Regions from separate parts of the Cupriavidus sp. 22TCCZM04-2 genome, predicted to be linked through region 1. Evidence: predicted binding sites of a transcription regulator. Region 1 holds the regulator's gene; the other holds the start of a gene.
The links. The regulator NrdR, encoded in region 1, represses ribonucleotide reductase genes. The targets are predictions, from matches to a motif close to CACNANATNTNGTG.
Positions count from the first base shown of each region.

Region 1 (3,410 bases):
CTGGCGGTGGCCGCGTAGACGAGATTCGCCGCAACGTAGTTCGCATCGGCGGAAGCGTCCAGGTTCCGTGCGGCAACGGCATGGCCGCTGCAGTCGATCATCGTCTGGTCGGGCATCGTGGCTTCGCGCGCGTGGCTGCTGCCGCTGAAGCGGACCAGCAGAGCGTCACTGCCTGCAATACCGGGTTTGGCGCAGCCTGGTATGGCTGCTATCGATGGCTGGCCGCAATCGTCCGCACCGCTGATTGCGGGCTGGGCCGGCGCCTTGGCTGCCGGATCGGGACGCCAGCCGCCTTGTCGGATCAGCAGGGAAAGAATACTCAGTGCGCGCTGTCCGCGTTCCTCCAGCATGACCCGCTCCGCGGCGGCGAGATAGGCTGCGCGGCATAGCAGGAACGCAGTGCCGGCAATGGCTGTGACCACCAGCCCGAGCGCTAGGCCGACCATCATCTCCGTCAGCGTGAAGCCATTCGCTGGCAGATTGTGGAAATGGCCACGTGCAAGGCGGGATCTCATGGCTGCATCCACAGAGCGATGCCGCGCAACGTGGCCGCCGCACCCGGCTCTCCAGTCGCCAGTCTGGCAATAGCCAGCTTGCCGCCAACCGGGCAAGCTGGTTGCCCCGTGTCTTGAAGCAGGGAACAGCCTTCGGCCGAGACCGGATCGGACCGGTTCATGGGCGCAACGCCCAGCTCCTCGATCTCCGTGAATTCTCCGGCGGCTCGCATTGCATGCGCGAGTTGCTCATGGCCGCGCAGCCGCGCCAGTGCTGCGGTCCCCCCGCTGGCCAGGGGGATCAGGCCGACGCTGACGATCAGCAGGGCGCAGAGCGACTCGGCCAGGGCATGGCCGCAAAAATGGACAGAACGAAAGCAAGGCTGCATGGCAGGCGGAGATGGTGGCGGTGAGGCCATCAACGTAACGTGCTACAGGTCGCCGATCCGTGGGCAAACGTAGCGAGACTGGCAAATTTGGTTGCGCGACGAAGGCGTTGCATGAAATGGGCAGCGGGCAGCGGCAACGCGCTCGGCAGTCCGGAATTGGTGTATGACACCAATCTCACCATCCAGGCGGCTTACGCGGCGCGTCGCGCACGCTGTACACGCTCACCGGCAATATGGTGGACTACACCAGTCAGAAGGGTTGGCGTATCGACCCGCTGACGCAGGGCGAGCGCGTGGTCGTGAAGCCGAAGGCGGATGCGGAGCACCCGGTGATCACGAGGCTGACGCCGTCCACGGACGAGTGCCCGGCAGGATCAGTTCCAACCTGCTGGACTTTTCCGCACTGAATGGCTCGGCATTGAGCTACTCGGTGCCCGGCGTCAACAGCGACGGCAAGATCGATGCCTCGGACAAGGTGACTGGCACCAACGACAAGGTTCTTGTCGTATCGGGCGTGTCCCGCCAAGGCAATTTCGGCTCGACCATCTTCCCGGGCGTTGGTGGTGGAGGGGGAGGCAACCACCTGAAGGTTGCCAGCGCGACGACCCGCGATGTCATCAGCGATTGCCAACTCGCTGACTGCAAATGGCTATGTCCTGCAAGCCGTTCCCGTGGATGCCGCAGATGCCTGCGGCACCTGCACGCTGGACCAGGCCGGCACGCGCCTGAATACCGTCGGCGCGAACCCGGCGGCGTATCTGCAGAACTGCCGGGAACGCTGAGCGTGTGGCGCTAGCGCTTGCTGTTTCCTGCCGTTACCTCGGCCAGCACATCGGAAAACTCGGCGACGTCCTCGAAACTCCGGTACACCGAAGCAAAGCGTATATAGGCGATCTTGTCGAGCTTGCGCAGTTCGCGCATGACGAGTTCACCGACCTGGCTGCTCGGAATTTCCTTCTCGCCGAGCGCCAGCAGCTTTTCTTCAATGCGGGTGATGGCTTCGTCGATGGCTTCGGCGGAGACCGGGCGCTTGCGCAGCGCCAGGCGCATCGAATCCTTCAGCTTGGCGCGGCTGTAGTCCACGCGCGAGCCGTTCTTTTTGACGATGGCCGGGAAGAACAGTTCGATCCGTTCGTAGGTGGTGAAGCGGCGGTCGCAGGCTTCGCAGCGTCGGCGCCGGCGCACGGCGTCGCCGTCTTCCGACATGCGCGTGTCGAGCACCTGGGTATTGGAATGTCCGCAAAAGGGGCATTTCATGCCTGACCACCTTCAGAGTAAAGCCCCGTCGCCTTGGTATCTTGTCCTTCTGCGGCAACCGGGCGGGTTGGCGAGGCCCGCAAGCGGCACGATGGCGCGCCCGCGGGGCTGCCGGCCGCCCTCGCGGGCGGCCTTGCGTCATCAGCCGTAGACCGGGAAACGCTTGGTCAGTGCCGACACCTGTTCGCGCACGCTGGCGATGTTGCCGGCGTCGTGCGGGTTGTCCAGCACGTCGGCGATCAGGTTGCCGACAATGCGCGCTTCTTCTTCCTTGAAGCCGCGCGTGGTCATGGCCGGCGAGCCAACGCGGATACCCGAGGTCACGAACGGCTTTTCCGGATCGTTCGGGATGGCGTTCTTGTTCACGGTCAGGTGCGCTTCGCCCAGGATGCGCTCGGCTTCCTTGCCGGTGATGTTCTTGGCGCGCAGGTCGACCAGCATCACGTGGCTTTCGGTACGGCCCGAGACAATGCGCAGGCCGCGCGCGATCAGCGTTTCGGCCAGCACGGCGGCGTTCTTGACCACCTGTTCCTGGTAAGCCTTGAATTCCGGCGTCAGCGCTTCCTTGAACGCCACGGCCTTGCCGGCGATCACGTGCATCAGCGGACCGCCCTGGATGCCCGGGAAGATCGACGAGTTGATGGCCTTCTCATGCTCGGCCTTCATCAGGATCACACCGCCGCGCGGGCCGCGCAGGCTCTTGTGCGTGGTGGTGGTGACGAAGTCGGCGTGCGGCACCGGGTTCGGGTAGACGCCCGCGGCGATCAGGCCGGCGTAGTGGGCCATGTCGACCATGAAATAGGCACCGATCGCCTTGGCGACCTTGCTAATGCGCTCGAAGTCGATGCGCAGCGCGAAAGCGGAGGCGCCGGCGATGATCAGCTTCGGCTTCTTTTCGTGGGCGAGCTTTTCCAGCGCGTCGTAGTCGATGTCTTCCTGTGCGTTCAGGCCGTAGCTGACCACGTTGAACCACTTGCCGCTCATGTTCAGGGCCATGCCGTGGGTCAGGTGGCCGCCTTCGGCCAGGCTCATGCCCATGATGGTGTCGCCCGGCTTCAGCACGGCGAAGTACACGCCCTGGTTGGCCTGCGAACCCGAATTCGGCTGCACGTTGGCGGCTTCGGCGCCGAACAGTTCCTTCACGCGGTCGATGGCGAGCTGTTCGACGATGTCGACGTACTCGCAGCCACCGTAGTAACGCTTGCCGGGATAGCCCTCGGCGTACTTGTTGGTCAGTTGCGAGCCCTGCGCGGCCATCACGGCCGGCGAG
Region 1 is NZ_JBYOJS010000001.1:187,620-191,029, reverse strand. Features, by position in the region: gene AC3FKG_RS00880 (PilW family protein) at 1-515, opposite strand, end outside; gene AC3FKG_RS00875 (hypothetical protein) at 512-883, opposite strand; gene AC3FKG_RS00870 (hypothetical protein) at 1,495-1,665, shown strand; gene nrdR (transcriptional regulator NrdR) at 1,676-2,140, opposite strand; gene glyA (serine hydroxymethyltransferase) at 2,282-3,410, opposite strand, start outside.

Region 2 (3,410 bases), 460 kb from region 1:
GGAAGGGGAGGGCACGGCATGAAGGCTCCGGCTTCCGCCTCTGTCCCCGCCGGCTTCCTGCCGGACACCGAGGGCTGGGTGCCGGCCGCGCGCCGCGTGCCATCGCCCAATTTCGACGAACGGCCCGCTGGCATGCCGGTCGACCTGGTGGTGCTGCACAACATCAGCCTGCCGCCGGGCCAGTTCGGCAGCGGCGACATCGAGGCCTTCTTCCAGAACCGGCTCGACCCCGGCCGCCACCCGTTTTTCGCCACCATCCACCAGGTTCAGGTATCCGCCCACTTCCTGGTACGGCGCGATGGCGAGCTTGTGCAGTTCGTCCCGTGCGGCAAGCGCGCATGGCATGCGGGCCTGTCCGACTTCTTCGGCCGTGGCCGATGCAACGACTTCTCGGTCGGCATCGAGATCGAAGGCACCGACGACTTGCCGTTCACGGCCGCCCAGTACGCAACTACCGCGGCGCTGGTCAAGGCCCTGCGCGCCACGTTGCCGGTGCAGGCGATTGCCGGCCACAGCGACATCGCCCCGGGCCGCAAGACCGATCCCGGACCGCACTTCGACTGGGACCGCTTCGCTCGTCTGGCAGGGGTCCCGCAAAACCTGTTACCCTACCGCCCCTCGCACCACTAAGGCGCTCGCGGGTAGGTGCCGCGGCCCCATGTCGGTGCGATGTCACATGCCAATTCCCGAGGGTGGCGTGGGGCTATCGGGCGTGCCACACGGATAAAAAAAATTTCCAAAAAATGTGCGCCTGCGAACGACTTGGCGCGATCCCTTGTCGTAGCGCGGTTCCCGGCAATGTGGCGCTGCCGCACTTGTCATCCGGGTGTCGCAACCACGCTTGTCAAGACTGGTCATCCGGATTTCTTTCACTATACTTAGCCCAGATTTCCGCAGTGACCACTATATCTAGTAGTTCAACCGGGGAGCTGGCCAAGCGTTGAGGGGCGCTGTCGCAGACGTGGCGATAGTGGTTGAAACCCTGATGTGGGGCCGGCGCATCACAAGAGTCCCTGGCGAAATGTTTAGCAAAAGGCAGTCAGTCCAGCCGCCGCCAACGCACGGCAGGACACTTTCGCAGCCCATTTCGCCAGGGACTCTTTTGTCTCTTAAAACAGGCTAAAAAGACAGGAGTTCTTATGCAGACGGCCCAGAACGAAATCACCACGGGCGCAGCGGGCGCCGCCGGTATTGCAGGTACCGAGCAACAAGCCTCCGCCACCCAAGCCGGCACGACGAACTACCAGGATTACAAGATCATCCGCCGCAACGGCGCCGTGGTGGCGTTCGAGCCGTCCAAGATCAACGTCGCCATGACCAAGGCCTTCCTCGCCGTGAACGGCGGGCAGGGCGCGGCTTCCGCACGCGTGCGCGAGATCGTCGAGCAACTGACGCACGCCGTCGTGCGCGCGCTGGTGCGCAGCCGCCCGAGCGGTGGCGCGATCCATATCGAAGACGTGCAGGACCACGTCGAACTGGCCCTGATGCGCTCGGGCGAGCATGAAGTGGCCCGTTCCTACGTGCTGTACCGCGAAAAGCGCGCCCAGGAGCGCGCCAGCGCCAGCGCGCAGGCCGTGGCCCGCGTGCAGGAATCCGGCATCCAGTTCAACGTGACCGACGGCGGCGTGAGCAAGCCGCTGGACATCGTTGCCCTGCACGCGCTGCTCGACAACGCCTGCGCCGGCCTGGGCAAGGCCGTCAGCGCCGAGCCGATCCTCAAGGAAACGCTGAAGAACCTGTACGAAGGCGTGCCGATGACGCAGGTGTACGACTCCGCCATCCTGGCCGCGCGTACCCTGATCGAAAAGGACCCGGACTACAGCCAGGTCACCGCCCGTATCCTGCTGCACACCATCCGCAAGGAAATCCTGGGTGCCGAAGTGACGCAGGCCGAGATGACCACGCGTTATGCCGAGTACTTCCCCAAGTTCATCGCGCGCGGTATCGCCGCCGAGCTGCTGGACGAGAAGCTGGCCACCTTCGACCTGGCCCGCCTGGGCGCCGCGCTGGACGCCGGCCGCGACTTCCAGTTCAACTACCTGGGCCTGCAGACGCTGTATGACCGCTACTTCCTGCACATCGACGAGACTCGCATCGAGATGCCGCAGGCATTCTTCATGCGTGTCGCCATGGGCCTGGCCCTCAACGAAGCCGACCGCGAAGCGCGCGCCATCGAGTTCTACCAGCTGCTGTCGTCGTTCGACTTCATGTCGTCCACGCCGACCCTGTTCAACTCGGGCACCCAGCGCTCGCAGCTGTCGTCGTGCTACCTGACCACGGTCTCGGACGACCTGGAAGGCATCTACGAAGCCCTGAAGGAAAACGCGCTGCTGTCCAAGTTCGCCGGCGGCCTGGGCAATGACTGGACCAACGTGCGCGCCCTGGGCTCGCACATCAAGGGCACCAACGGCAAGTCGCAAGGCGTGGTCCCGTTCCTGAAGGTGGTGAACGACACCGCCGTGGCCGTGAACCAGGGTGGCAAGCGCAAGGGCGCCGTCTGCGCCTACCTGGAGACGTGGCACCTGGACATCGAAGAATTCCTGGAGCTGCGCAAGAACACCGGCGACGACCGCCGCCGCACCCACGACATGAACACGGCCAACTGGATCCCGGACCTGTTCATGAAGCGCGTGATGGAAAACGCCGAATGGACGCTGTTTTCGCCGTCCACCTGCCCGGACCTGCACGACAAGGTCGGCAAGGCATTCGAGCAGGCCTACCTCGGCTACGAAGCCAAGGCTGCCAACGGCGAACTGAAGCTGTTCAAGAAGGTTCCGGCCATGCAGCTCTGGCGCAAGATGCTGGGCATGCTGTTCGAAACCGGCCACCCGTGGATCACCTTCAAGGATCCTTGCAACATCCGCAGCCCGCAGCAGCACGTCGGCGTCGTCCACAGCTCCAACCTGTGCACGGAAATCACGCTGAATACGAACGACAGCGAAATCGCCGTGTGCAACCTGGGTTCGGTGAACCTGGTGGCCCACCTGGCCAAGCAGGCTGACGGCTCGTACGTGCTCGACCACGCCAAGCTGCAGAAGACCATCCGCACCGCCATGCGGATGCTCGACAACGTCATCGACATCAACTACTACGCTGTCGAGAAGGCCCGCAACTCCAACCTGCGCCACCGTCCGGTCGGCATGGGCATCATGGGCTTCCAGGACTGCCTGCACGTGCTGCGTACGCCGTACGCCAGCGACGCCGCGGTGAAGTTCGCCGACACCTCGATGGAAGCCGTGTGCTACTACGCCTACCAGGCCTCCACCGAGCTGGCCGAAGAGCGTGGCCGCTACGAGACCTACACCGGCTCGCTGTGGGACCGCGGCATCCTGCCGCAGGACTCGCTCAAGCTGCTGGCCGAAGAGCGCGGCGGCTACCTGGACGTGGACCTGTCCAGCAGCATGGACTGG
Region 2 is NZ_JBYOJS010000001.1:651,512-654,921, reverse strand. Features, by position in the region: gene AC3FKG_RS02995 (sigma-54-dependent transcriptional regulator) at 1-22, shown strand, start outside; gene ampD (1,6-anhydro-N-acetylmuramyl-L-alanine amidase AmpD) at 19-630, shown strand; gene AC3FKG_RS02985 (ribonucleoside-diphosphate reductase subunit alpha) at 1,140-3,410, shown strand, end outside.
Region 2: a site for NrdR is predicted at 902-915, ahead of AC3FKG_RS02985 (ribonucleoside-diphosphate reductase subunit alpha). Genes of this name have one in related genera too.